Linked DNA regions of Actinokineospora baliensis. The protein of the gene in region 2 interacts with the protein of the main gene of each other region in a pairwise test. Links are inferred from orthologs where the notes say so. Each region holds a gene or a part of one and is shown on either strand. Other genes may lie near its edges. The genes, in order: JOD54_RS15310 and JOD54_RS22960.

Region 1 (6,101 bases), 1.8 Mb from region 2 along the record:
TGGTCTTGGTCCAGCCGCGCACCGACGTGGGGATGCCGGTCTCGTCCACGCGCGCCTGCAGCGAGCCGACGAGGCCGTCGAACGGGTCGTTGGTGGCGGTACCCAGCACCCGACCGTCGAGCGTGGCGGGGATGGCGACACCGAGCAGGGACAGCGCAGTCGGGGCCACGTCGACGTTCTTGGGCGCGATGGCGGGCGTGCCCGGGGTGGTGCCCGGGCCGTTGCGGATGATGAACGAGGCGCGCTCCGGCGGGGTGAGCCCGCCGTGGCCGCCCGCGTCGGTGTGGCCGTGGTCGGCCGAGACCAGGATGGTCCAGTCCTCGTCGGGGTAGTTCGCCCGTGCCCGGATGGTGTCGACGAACTGCTTGACCCGCGCGTCGGTGGCCGCGATGGCGTTGAGGTAGCAGGTGGTCGCCGCACCGCAGTTGTGGCCTGCGGCGTCGACGTCGTCGAGCACGACGAAGCTCGCGTCCGGGCCGACGTCGCGCAGCCGGGCCACGGTCTGGTTGGTGGTGTCGGTGTCGTTGGCGCCGTTGGCCCGCGCGTCGACCGCGCTGGAGAAGATCGCCTTGCCCGCCGAGTCGTTGACCAGCGGGTCCCAGGTGGCCGCCGCGAAGGTGGACAGCGCCGGGCGGGCCGACTCGATCCGGGTCAGGAAGTCCGGGTAGGTCGCCAGGTTGGTCGAGCTCCCCCAGCTGTTGCTGAGCACGCGGTGCTTGTCTGGCCAAGTTCCGGTGGCCAGGGTGGCCCAGCCGGGGCCGGACAGGGTGGGCGCGAAAGGGTTGTCGTAGAGCACCGTCTTGCTCGACGACCCGGTGGCGATCAGGCTGTCGAGGGTGGGGGCGTCGGCCGGGGCGATCCGGTCGAACAGCAGCCCGTCGATGCCGATGACCAGGACTTTTGGCGTCTTGGCCGCCGCGTGGGCCGCCGGGGCGGTGAGCGCGGGGACCAGCAGCGCCCCGGTCGCGACGGCCAGGGACGCGAGCAGGGCGGGGAGTCGGTTTCGCCGCAAGGGTTCCTCCAAGGACTGGGGTCCGGCGAGTACGGCGGTAGGCTCCTGTACAGACAAGTCATCGGCAACGGACAGCGGTCGTTCGGCGACCGAACGGTGGGTGAACAGCTGTCGCGGGCGGTCGATCGGCGTGGCCGGCCGCACCGGCCCCCCGGGCGGGTGATAGCTTGCCGCGCCGTGGCCCGCCTTGCCGACGGGTCAGGGAGGTAGGACCCGCATGTCCGAGCCAGCCGACCACGATTTCGACGACTTCGAGGACGACACCGACGACCGTCCCGGGCCGCGCCGCTCCCCCTACGTCGTGCTCGGCGTGGCCGGAGTCGTGAGCGCGACCGTGTTCGCCGCCGTGGCCGCGTTCGCCGCCGGGGACGGTGAGGACGCCCAGTCCCCCGGTACCGAGGTCACGGTCAACCAGACGACCACCACGACCACCACCACGACGACGTCCGACGCCACGACCACGGACGTCACGACGACGACGGACCCGACCACCACGGAGTCGACCACCACGACGACCACCGAGGCGGAGCCGACGACCACGACGACCACCACCAAGCGGCCGAACCGGCCGACCACGACGACCACCACGGTCCGGCCGCCCAACAGCCCGACCACGGTGCCGCCGACGTCGGACCCGACGACCACAACCACGACCACCACCACGACGGTGCCGCCCACGACGACGACCACCACGTAAATCTCGATACAACGAGTGACCGAGGGTGGCGTTATCACCCTTTAGTGGTACGTTGCCAAACCGTGACACGACGACGCCGCCCAGGCGGTCGCCGGATCGGTGTGCTGTCCGCCGTGCTCGTCGCCCTGGCGATCGGGGCGGGGACGGCGGGAATCACCACGGTGCTCACGGCACCCAGCGTGGGTGACGGCACGATTGGTACACCCGATCAGGCGTCCCTCGACCGTGAGATGACCATGGTCGACGGGGCCACCGCGGGCTCCACCGCGGCCGCCCCGACCAGCACCCCGACCACCCCGTCCTCGGCGAGCACGACCCCGACCACGACGACCACCACGACCACGGTCCCGGTCACCACGACCACCACCGCGGTCAAGCCGACCACCACGACGCCGAAGCCGACCACGACCACCACGAAGCCGCCGCCGGTGGACTCGTCGGTGGCCGGGCAGGTCCTGGCGATCACCAACGAGGAGCGGGCGAAGGCCGGCTGCGCGCCGGTGACCCTGGACTCGCGGCTCAACCAGGCCGCGCAGGCGCACAGCGCGGACATGTCGGCGCAGAACTACTTCTCGCACACCAGCCTCGACGGCCGCTCGTTCGTCGACCGGGCGAAGGCCGCGGGCTACAACAGCCCCGGCGCGGAGAACATCGCCAAGGGCCAGCGCACCTCGGCCCAGGTGATGACCGCGTGGATGAACTCCGCCGGGCACCGCGCCAACATCCTCAACTGCGGCCTCAAGACCATGGGGCTGGGGTTCGTGCAGAGCGGGTACTACTGGACTCAGATGTTCGGTTGGTAAGACGAGTTCGGTTGGTAAGGCGAGTTTGGTTGGTGAGAGAGTTCGAACCGGTAGCCCATTCCCGCCTCCGTGATCAGGTGGCGTGGGCGGGACGGCTCCGGTTCGAGCTTTCGGCGCAGCTGGGCCACGTACACCCGCAGGTAGTGGGTTTCGTTGGCGTAGGCGGGTCCCCAGACCTCTTGCAGCAACTGCTTCTGCGACACCAACCGGCCTCTATTGCGCGCCAACACTTCGAGGATGCCCCATTCGGTCGGGGTCAGGTGCACCTCGCCGCCGTCGCGGTGGACCTTCTTCGCCACTAGGTCAACGGTGAAGGAACTCGTCTCCACCACGGCCTCTTCCGTTGTGGCGGCAGTGGTTCCTCTGCGCACGGCGGCGCGTAGGCGGGCGAGGAGTTCGTCCATGCCGAAGGGCTTGGTGACGTAGTCATCCGCGCCCGCGTCCAATGCCTTGACCTTGTCGGTGGAGTCGCCGCGCGCGGAGAGAACGATGATGGGCACCGTGCTCCAGCCTCTTAGGCCCTCAATGACTTCAGCACCGTCGATGTCCGGCAGGCCTAGGTCGAGCACGACGACATCCGGCTTGCTTTCCGCTGCCGCGCGCAAGGCTGCCGCGCCGTCGTGGGCGGTGCGGACGTCGTAGCCGCGGGCGGTCAGGTTGATGCGCAGCGCGCGGACGATCTGGGGTTCGTCGTCGACAACGAGCACGGTGGTCACGGCAGCTCCAGATCAGGGCGGTCCCGTGCATCCTCGCACCACGCAGGCGGTCCGGCCGCAGGACAAGCTTGCACCCCCGCGGCCGGACCTCGTCACGCCCTGCCGAACCTTGACGGCATCTTGACGCTATGAGCCCGGCGTCGTCGTCGGCGCGGACGTCGTCGGGGTCACCGAAGGTGTCGCCGCCGTGGTGGTCGGCGCGGTTGTCGGTGCCGTCGACGTCGGCGCGCCGGGCGAGGTCGGCCGCGTGGGCTTGGCGGGCGTGCGGTCGGTCGCCCCCGGTGGCAGCGGGACGAACGGCAGGCCGGACGCCTGGACGCAGGCGCGGCCCCGGTACTCGACGTGCGGCAACGGGAACCTGTTGTCGTAGTCCTGACCGTTGACGTCGGCTTCGCAGCGGGTGCCGTAGAGCTTCAGCGGGTTCCCGTCCTCGTCGTAGAGGTAGAACTGCGGGATCGCGTTGCCGTCCTCGTCCACCGCGTAGAGGTTGCTGACGTAAGAACCGTTGTAGTACAAGCCGTTCGGGCTGTACGGGTAGTACTCCCCGTCCCGCGTGCTCGAGTCGATGCCCAGTGCCAGCAGCGCGATCGCCACGCCCGCGAGGAAGGTGTTCGCCACCACGACAACCGGCAGCAGCCGCCGGTCTTCGCGGGAGCGCGGCCCCGCCCAGGACACCAGCACGACGACCGCGAGCACCACGAGCGCGGACTCCTCCCGGTCCGCCATGACGGTGACCACCACCAGCAGCACCCGCAGCAGCCACCACGCGGGGCGCAGCGAACGCAGGTACGCCACCGCGCGGTGCGGCAGCCGGTTGGCCACCGCGAGCGCCCCGCGGCGGGCGAACCGGTACGAGCCGAGGGCTTCGACGTCGGTCGGGCGGACCCGGTCGGTGAACAGCAGCATCAGCGCGGGGATCGCGAAGACCGCGCACAGCCCCAGCACCGCGAACTTGTCGTCGCTGCCGGTCAAGGACATCAGCCCGGTGGCGAACGCGACGACCAGCGACACCACGGTGATGAGCAGGACGTACCTGGCCGACCACAGCGCCTTCCCCCCGGTCGGCCCCGGCGGCGGGTACCCGCCCGCGGCCCGCAGCTCGGCCGCGTACGCCTCCGGCGTCCCCAACCGGCCGACCACGCCCTCGAGGTCACCCGTCTCGGCGAACACCTCGGTGACGTGCGGCTCGACGTCCTCCATCACCTCGGCGAGCTCGTCGGCGGGCAGGTCCGCCAGCGCGGCCCGCACCCGACCGAGGTACTCGGCCAGTCCCGGATCTGCCTTCGTCTGCGCGCTCACGCCGCGGCCCCCTTCGCCAAAATCCCGTCCATCGCCTCGGCGAACGCGCGCCAGGCGCGCTCCGACTCGACCAACCGCTCCCGCCCGGCGTCGTTGACCCCGTAGTACTTGCGGTGCGGCCCCTCGTCGCTGGGGACCACGTAGGAGGTCAACAGCCCGGCCCGGTACAGCCGCCGCAGGGTCCCGTACACGGAGGCGTCCCCGACCTCCTCCATCCCCCCACCCCGAAGCCGCCGCAACACGTCGTACCCGTACCCGTCCTCGTCCCGCAGAACGGCGAGCACGGCGAGGTCCAGCACTCCCTTGAGCAGCTGGCTGGTATCCACGCGCACCTCCCGCTATCGCACTGTGGACACTATTACGCATTGCGCACTACCGCGCAAGCCACACCCCCTTGGTCGCGAGGTGCCAAGAAATCCCGGAGCTACGCGGGGCGCGGCTGACAGCGGGGGCAGGAGAAGGAGGAACGGTTCATGAAGGGTTCGCGGACGATCGCGCGTCCGCAGCGCTCACAAGGCAAGCCCTCTTGCCCATAGGCGTGCAGCGACCGGTCGAAGTAGCCCGACTGGCCGTTGATGTTCACGTACAACGCGTCGAAGGACGTCCCGCCCGCCGCGAGGGCCGCGTTCATCACCGAGGTGGCCGCGTCGACCAGCTCGCCGGTCTTGCGGGCCGACAGGCCGTCGACCGGGCGGGACCAGTGCAGGCGGGTGAGCCAGAGGGCTTCGTCGGCGTAGATGTTGCCCACGCCGGAGACCACGGTCTGGTCCAGCAGGGCCCGCTTGACCTCGGTGCGGCGGCGGCGCAGGGCCGCGACGGCGGCGGCGCGGTCGAAGGCCGGGTCCATGGGGTCGCGGGCGATGTGGGCGACCGGGGCGGGCAGCGGCACGCCGTCGACCTCGACGACCTGTTCCACCGAGAGGCCGCCGAAGGTCCGCTGGTCGACGAAGCGCAGTTCCGGGCCGTCATCGGCGAAGGAGAGGCGGACGCGCAGGTGCTTCTCGTCGGGGGCACCGGGGGGTTGGACCAGCATCTGGCCGCTCATCCCCAGGTGCGCCAGCACGGCCTCACCCGAGCTCAGGTCCACCCACAGGTACTTGCCCCGGCGCCGGGCGGCGACGAGTTCGCGACCCGCGATGCGCCCGGCGAAGTCGACCATGCCGGGCAGGTGGCGTCGGATGGCGCGCGGGTGGAAGACCTCCACCCGGGACACCACCCGACCGGCCACGTGGTCCTGCAGGCCGCGCCGGACGACCTCCACCTCAGGGAGCTCAGGCACCGTCGCCGTCGGCCGCGTCGCCGGTGGTCTTCTCCGAGAGCTCGCGCCAGGCGGCCTCGGCGGCCTTCTGCTCGGCTTCCTTCTTGGTGCGCCCGTCGCCGTTGCCGTAGCCCTGGCCGTTGACCACGACGATGGCGGTGAACTCCTTGCGGTGGTCGGGGCCCTCCTCGCGGACGCGGTACTCGGGCACGCCGAGCCCGGCCGAGGCGGTGAGCTCCTGCAGGCTGGTCTTCCAGTCCAGGCCCGCCCCGCGCAGCGGTGCCGCGGTCAGCAGCGGGTCGAAGTGCCGGTGCAC
Region 2 (6,470 bases):
GTGACGCGGAGAACGGGGTGATCAGGCAACGCGCGGTGGAGGTGATCAGCGCTCTCACCGCGCTGGGCGCCGTGGTCGTCGCCGGGCTCACGCTCATCGCCACCCAGGACCAGGTGACCGCCGCGCAGGAGCAGAGCAAAGCCGCCCTGCGCCAGAACGAGGTCGCCGAGCAGGGCCAGTTCACCGACCGCTACACCAAAGCCGTCGAACAGCTCGACCGGACCGGCGCCGACCACCTCCAGTCCAGGCTCGGCGCCGTCTACGCCCTGGAGCGCCTCGCCCGCGACTCACCCCGCGACCAGCCCAGCGTCATCGAGGTGCTCTCCGCCTTCGTCCGCACGACCTCGCCGAGACTCGCCCCCGCGGAATGCCCGGACCTACCTCCCGCGGCCGACATTCAAGCCGCGTTGACCGTCCTCGGCCGCCGCGACACCAAGTTCGACCAAACCACCAGGATCGACCTGAACAGCACCTGCCTGCGCAACATCAAGCTCAACAACGCCAACCTCGAGTACAGCGACCTGCGCGGCGCCGACCTCTACGACGCCCAACTCAACGACGCCACCCTGCGCCACGCCACCCTGGTCGGCGCCGCGCTTGTCGGCGTCGACCTGCGCAACAGCGACCTGGGCTCCGCCGACCTCAGCCAAGCCAACCTCGGCAACGCGGACTTCAGCTACGCCGACCTGAGCAACGTGGGGTTCCGCAAGGCCAACCTCAGCCACGCCACCTTGGAGAACGCCGAACTCGGCCTCGCCAACTTCACCAACGCCGACCTCCGCGGCGCCAACCTCACCGCAGCGGTGCACGACGAGATGACCCAAACCGGGGGTGCCCTTGTCGACGGCGCGACCAAGGGCGAGTGGTGGCGCTGACCGCCGGGCGGATCTGGTCAGAGCCAGCGATTGCGGCGGAACACCCGGTGCAGGACGAAGCTGGAGAACAGGACCACGGCGATGGCGATCGGGTAGCCGTACGTCCAGTGGAGCTCGGGCATGTGCTCGAAGTTCATGCCGTACACGCCGACGACCATGGTGGGCACGGCGATCACCGCGGCCCACGCGGTGATCTTGCGCATGTCGCCGTTCTGCTGCAGCGCCACCTTTGCCAGTGTCGCGTTGAGCAGGGTGGTGAGCACGTCGTCGTACTCGGCGATGCGCTCGGTGACGCTGGTGAGCTGGCCGTCGACGTCGCGTAGGCGTGAGCGCACCTGTTGCGGGACAAGAGAGTTGGGCGATTCGGCCAGCGCGCGCAGCGGGGCGACGAGTGGGGCGATCGCGCGGTGGAGCTCCACGATCTCCCGTTTCATCAGGTACATGTGCTCGGCGCCGACGGGGCTGCGCGGTGCGAACACCAACGCCTCGATGTGGTCGATGTCCCGCTCGAACGCCGCGGTGACGGCGAGGTAGTCGTCGACCGCCTTGGCGATCACGGCGTGCAACACAGCGGCGGGTCCCTGCGCGAGGCGGTCGGGAGTGGCCTCGAGCTCGCGACGCAGCACCCCCAGCCCGGTGATGTCGCGGTGGCGGATGGTGATGATGACCTCCGCCGCGAGGAACGCGGTGATCCCGCCGGTCTCGACGATCTCGCTGGCGGTGGTCGGGCTCTCGTTGGCGATGTGGCGCACCGTCGCGAGCCTCGCGGAGATCAAGTCGCGGTGCCCGCGCAAGCCCGGCCGCGGCATGCCGCCCTGTCGTGCCAGCTGGGAGATGCCGACTTCCACCGCGAGATCGGCGAGCTGGTCCTGGGTCGGTTCGAACAACCCGACCCACACGAACCCGCCGTCGAGCCGGGCCCGCGCGAGCGCCTCACCCGGCGTCCAGGTTCCCGGCACCCGCTCGCCCTCGCGGTAGAGCGCGCAGTCCACGATCCCCGCGGACGGCCGCGTTCGGGTGGACGGGCCTGTTCCAGCTAAGTCACCGCTGGTCATAACGGTCTCGATAGGAGACTTGAGGTCAGCACGCGGGCAACCGTGCCACACCCCCCGTCCTGCCGGTGTGAACGCGGACCGCTGGTCACCGGGCTCGCGGTAGCGCGATGACGATGGTGAGGCCGCCGCCGGGGGTGTCTTCGGCGGTGATGGTGCCGGACATCGCCTCGGTGAAGCCCTTGGCGACGCTGAGGCCCAGGCCGATGCCGGGGGTTCGGTCGCTGAGGCGCTGGAAGGGGGTGAAGACCGGGGCGTTCTTGGGGAGGCCGGGGCCGTGGTCGACTACGCGCAGTTCCACCTGGTCGCGGTGGGCGCTGGCTCGGATGGCCACCTCCCCGCGCCCGTGCCGGAGGGCGTTGTCGACGACGTTGGCCACCACCCGTTCGAGCAGGCCCACGTCCGCCAGCACCGGGGGCAGGTGCTCGGGGACGTCCACGGCCACCGCGTCCCGTTCGTCGATACCCGCCAGCGCCCGCGCCACGGCCTCGTCGTAGGTGACCGGCCGCAGCTGCGGTGCCACCGCTCCCGTCGCGAGCCGGGAGGAGTCGAGCAGGTTGTCCACCAGCCCGGCCAGGCGGTCAGCGGAGACCTCCACCGTCTCCAGCAGCTCCGCCGTGTCCTGTTCGGACAGTGCGAGGTCGGGCGTGCGCAGGCTCCCGACTGCGGCCTTGATGGACGTCAGCGGGGTGCGCAGGTCGTGCCCGACCGCCGACAGCAGTGCGGTCCGCAGTTCCGTGGTCTCGGCCCGTCGCCGTGCCTGCTCGGTCTCGACGGTCATCCGTTGCTGCCGCAGCGCCAGCAGCGCCTGCCCGGCCGCGGCTTCCAGCGCACGCTGGTCACTGGCGGGTAGGACCCGTCCCCGCAGCGCCAGGCGGACGTCCGCGGTCACCGGCACGTTCACCGTCGCCTCACCGCCCGAAGAGCCCGCGGCCGCGACCTCGTGCCACTCCCCGTCGCGCTGTTCGAGCAGGGCTACCGACTCGAGGCCGAAGTTCTCCCGCACCTTGGCCAGCAGCCGGTCCAACGGCTGCGGGCTGGTCAGCACGGTACGGGCATAGGACGCCAGCAGAGCGGCCTCGGTCCGCGTCCGCGCGCCCTGCTCGGCCAGCCGCGCCGCCCGGTCCACGACCAGCGCGACGAGCACCGCGACGATGAGCATCGCGATCAGCGTGACCAGGTTCTCCGGTGTGTTGACCGCGAGGCTGTAGTAGGGCTCGGTGAAGAAGTAGTTCAGCAGCCCAGCCCCGAGGAACGCCGTCGCGACCGCCGGGCCGAGGCCACCGACCAGGGCGACGACGACCGTGGCCAGGAAGAACCCGATCAGGTCGGTGGAGAACGCCACCTCGCCGCGGGTGAGCAGCCCTATCCCGGTGACCGCGAACGGCAGCACCACCGCGAGCACCCATCCCAGCAGCCGCCGCGACGGGGCCAACACGTCCCGCTCGACCTTCCACGGCCGCGTCCGCCTGGCCTCGTCGTGGGTGACCATGTGCACGTCGATCGACCCCGAGTCGCGCACCACCGCCGACCCGATGCCCTCGTCGACCGCTCGCGCCAACCGCGACCGCCGCGAGGTGCCGAGCACGAGCTGCGTGGCGTTGACCGCCCGCGCGAAGTCCAGCAGCGCACTCGGCACGTCGTCGCCGACCACGCTGTGGAAGGTCGCGCCGACGTCCCCGGTGGTCTTGCGGGACCGCGCCACCGACGCGGGCGACGGACCGGCGAGACCGTCGCCACGCATCACGTGCACGACCATTAGCTCCGCACCGGCCCGCACCGCGATCCGCCTGGCCCGCCGGATCAAGGTCTCGCTCTCCGGTCCGCCGGTGATCGCGGCGACGACGCGTTCGCGTGCCTCCCAGGTGTCGGTGATGCTCTGCTCGGCCCGGTAGCGCTGCAACGCCACGTCGACCTGGTCGGCCACCCACAACAGCGCCAGCTCGCGCAGCGCGGTCAGGTTCCCGACCCGGAAGTAGTTGCCCAGCGCGGCGTCGATCTTGTGCGCCGCGTAGACGTTGCCGTGCGCGAGCCGCCGCCGCAGCGCCTCCGGGGTGAGGTCGACCAGCTCGACCTGCTCAGCTCGGCGCACCACGTCGTCCGGCACGGTCTCGTGCTGCTCGACCCCGGTGATGCGGGTGACAACGTCGTTGAGCGACTCCAGGTGCTGCACGTTGACCGTGGACAGCACGTCGATCCCGGCCGCCAGCAGTTCCTCGACGTCCTGCCAGCGCTTCGCGTTGCGGGAACCGGGGACGTTGGTGTGCGCGAGCTCGTCGACCACCGCGACCTCTGGCGCGCGGGCGAGCAGCGCGTCGACGTCCATCTCGGTGAACTCGCGACTGCGGTGGTGCACCTGAGCTCGGGGCAGCACCTCAAGGCCCGCGACCAGCTGCTCCGTCTTCTCCCGGCCGTGGGTCTCGACCAGGCCGACCACGACGTCGGTACCGCGCTCGCGGCGGCGGTGCGCCTCGCCGAGCACTGCGAAGGTCTTGCCGACCCCGGGCGCCGCGCCGAGGTAGATCCGCAGTTCGCCGCGCTTGCGCTCGTCCATCTCTGTCCAACTCCCGGGGCGGGCGGGTCGCCGGGTGGCGACCCGCCCAGGCTGTCACTTCGCGGACTCGAGCGCGCGGTTGAGTGCCGTGACGTTCACAGCAGGCTCACCGAGGATGCCCAGGCCACGGCCGTCCGTGCACTCGGTGATCAAGGCGCGGACCACGTCCTCGGACAGGCTGTGGGCGCGGGCGACCCGGGGCACCTGGAGCTGGGCGTAGGCGTCGCTGATGTGCGGGTCCAGACCCGAGGCGGACGCCGTCACCGCGTCCTGCGGGACCCGGTCCTCCGAAACCCCCTCACGCTGGGCGACCGCGGTCCGACGCTCGGCGACGACGGCGGTGTAGTCCTCGTTGAGCTCGCCCTTGTTGGATCCCCCGGACGCCGGGAGGGTCGCCGCCGACGGCCGGGGGAAGAACCAGCCGTCGCCGTCCCGGGTGACCGCGACCAGGGTCGTGCCGGTGGCCTCGGCGTTGGCCTGCAGCCCCGGCAACCGGGAAACCGCCCACACGGCGGCGGGGTAGAGGACGCCGGTGATGAGCGTGAGCACGAGCAGGACGCGCAGCCCGGCGAGGGCCTGCTTGGCGAAGGTGGTCATGTCAGCCGATCCCGGGGATGAGTCGCACGAGCAGGTCGATGAGCCAGATCCCGGCGAACGGGGTGACGATGCCACCGACGCCGTAGACGAGCAGGTTGCGCCGCAGCAGCGCCGAGGCGCTGGAGGGCTGGTAGTGGACGCCGCGCAGGGCGAGCGGGATCAGCACCACGATGATCAGCGCGTTGAACACCACCGCCGACAGGATCGCGGTGTTGGGGGAGTGCAGGCCCATGACGTTCAGGCCGCCGAGCTGCGGGTAGATCGCGGCGAACATGGCTGGCAGGATCGCGAAGTACTTGGCCAGGTCGTTGGCCACGGAGAACGTGGTCAGCGCGCCCCGGGTGATCAGCAACTGCTTGCCGATCTCCACGATCTCGATCAGCTTCGTCGGGTCGGAGTCCAGGTCGACCATGTTCCCGGCTTCCTTGGCCGCGGAGGTCCCGGTGTTCATCGCCACGCCGACGTCGGACTGGGCCAGCGCCGGGGCGTCGTTGGTGCCGTCGCCGGTCATCGCGACCAGCCTGCCGCCCTCCTGCTCCGCGCGGATCAGCGCCAGCTTGTCCTCGGGCTTGGCCTCGGCGAGGTAGTCGTCCACCCCGGCCTCGCCCGCGATGGCCTTGGCCGTCAACGGGTTGTCACCGGTGACCATGACCGTGCGGATGCCCATGGCCCGCAGCTGCGCGAACCGCGCCCGCATACCCGGTTTGACCACATCGGACAGTCGGATGACCCCGAGCACGAGATCGTTGTCGGAGACCACCAGGGGAGTGCCGCCCTGGGCGCTGATCCCGTCGACCACGCGCCCGGTCTCCTCGGTCAGGACGAAGCCGCTGGCCGCGCCCTTGCGGATCCGGCGGTCGCCGAGGTCGATGCCGCTCATCCTGGTCTGCGCGGTGAACGGGACGAACTCGCCGGTCTTCTCCCGGTCGGTCGGCTCGGCGGCGCGCCCGTACTCGGTCACGCACAGCTCCACGATGCTGCGGCCCTCCGGGGTGCCGTCGGCCAGGCTCGACAGCCGGGCCGCGTCGACCAGGGTGTCCATCGAGGTGGTCCCGACCGGGATGAACTCGGTGGCGCGGCGGTTGCCCCAGGTGATGGTGCCGGTCTTGTCCAGCAGCAGCGTGTCGATGTCGCCCGCGGCCTCGACCGCCTTGCCCGAGGTGGCCAGGACGTTGCGCTGCACCAGCCGGTCCATGCCCGCGATGCCGATCGCGGAGAGCAGGGCGCCGATGGTGGTCGGGATCAGGCAGACCAGCAGCGCGGTCAGCACGATCACCGACTGCTCGCCGCCGGAGAAGATCGCGAACGGCTGGAGCGCGACGACGGCCAGCAGGAAGATGATCGTGAGGGTCGACAGCAGGATCGTCAACGCGATCTCGTTCGGCGTCTTCT

What was found.
Region 1: the proteins of JOD54_RS22960 (region 2) and JOD54_RS15310 interact in binary tests that used the Escherichia coli proteins (3 or more experiments, as listed by UniProt). The link is inferred for Actinokineospora baliensis from one-to-one orthologs.

The regions. Positions count from the first base shown.
Region 1 is NZ_JAFBCK010000001.1:3,193,884-3,199,984, reverse strand. What follows is about bases 1,362-4,083. They hold JOD54_RS15310 (response regulator), read right to left. Parts: upstream 3,229-4,083; coding sequence 2,494-3,228; downstream 1,362-2,493. Other genes in these bases: JOD54_RS15305 (HAAS signaling domain-containing protein), read right to left, coding at 3,355-4,083; JOD54_RS15315 (CAP domain-containing protein), read left to right, coding at 1,772-2,512; JOD54_RS15320 (hypothetical protein), read left to right, coding at 1,362-1,709. Also shown: JOD54_RS15325 (alkaline phosphatase family protein), read right to left, coding at 1-1,012; more of JOD54_RS15320, read left to right, coding at 1,230-1,361; more of JOD54_RS15305, read right to left, coding at 4,084-4,527; JOD54_RS15300 (PadR family transcriptional regulator), read right to left, coding at 4,524-4,853; mutM (bifunctional DNA-formamidopyrimidine glycosylase/DNA-(apurinic or apyrimidinic site) lyase), read right to left, coding at 4,952-5,806; rnc (ribonuclease III), read right to left, coding at 5,799-6,101. UniProt on the Escherichia coli protein: Member of the two-component regulatory system KdpD/KdpE involved in the regulation of the kdp operon.
Region 2 is NZ_JAFBCK010000001.1:5,020,051-5,026,520, forward strand. The notes cover bases 1,749-4,839. They hold JOD54_RS22960 (DUF4118 domain-containing protein), read right to left. Parts: upstream 4,482-4,839; coding sequence 2,016-4,481; downstream 1,749-2,015. Other genes in these bases: JOD54_RS22955 (magnesium and cobalt transport protein CorA), read right to left, coding at 1,749-1,930; JOD54_RS22965 (potassium-transporting ATPase subunit C), read right to left, coding at 4,536-4,839. In the rest of the region: JOD54_RS35725 (pentapeptide repeat-containing protein), read left to right, coding at 18-875; more of JOD54_RS22955, read right to left, coding at 893-1,748; more of JOD54_RS22965, read right to left, coding at 4,840-5,078; potassium-transporting ATPase subunit KdpB, read right to left, coding at 5,080-6,470. UniProt on the Escherichia coli protein: Member of the two-component regulatory system KdpD/KdpE involved in the regulation of the kdp operon. KdpD may function as a membrane-associated protein kinase that phosphorylates KdpE in response to environmental signals.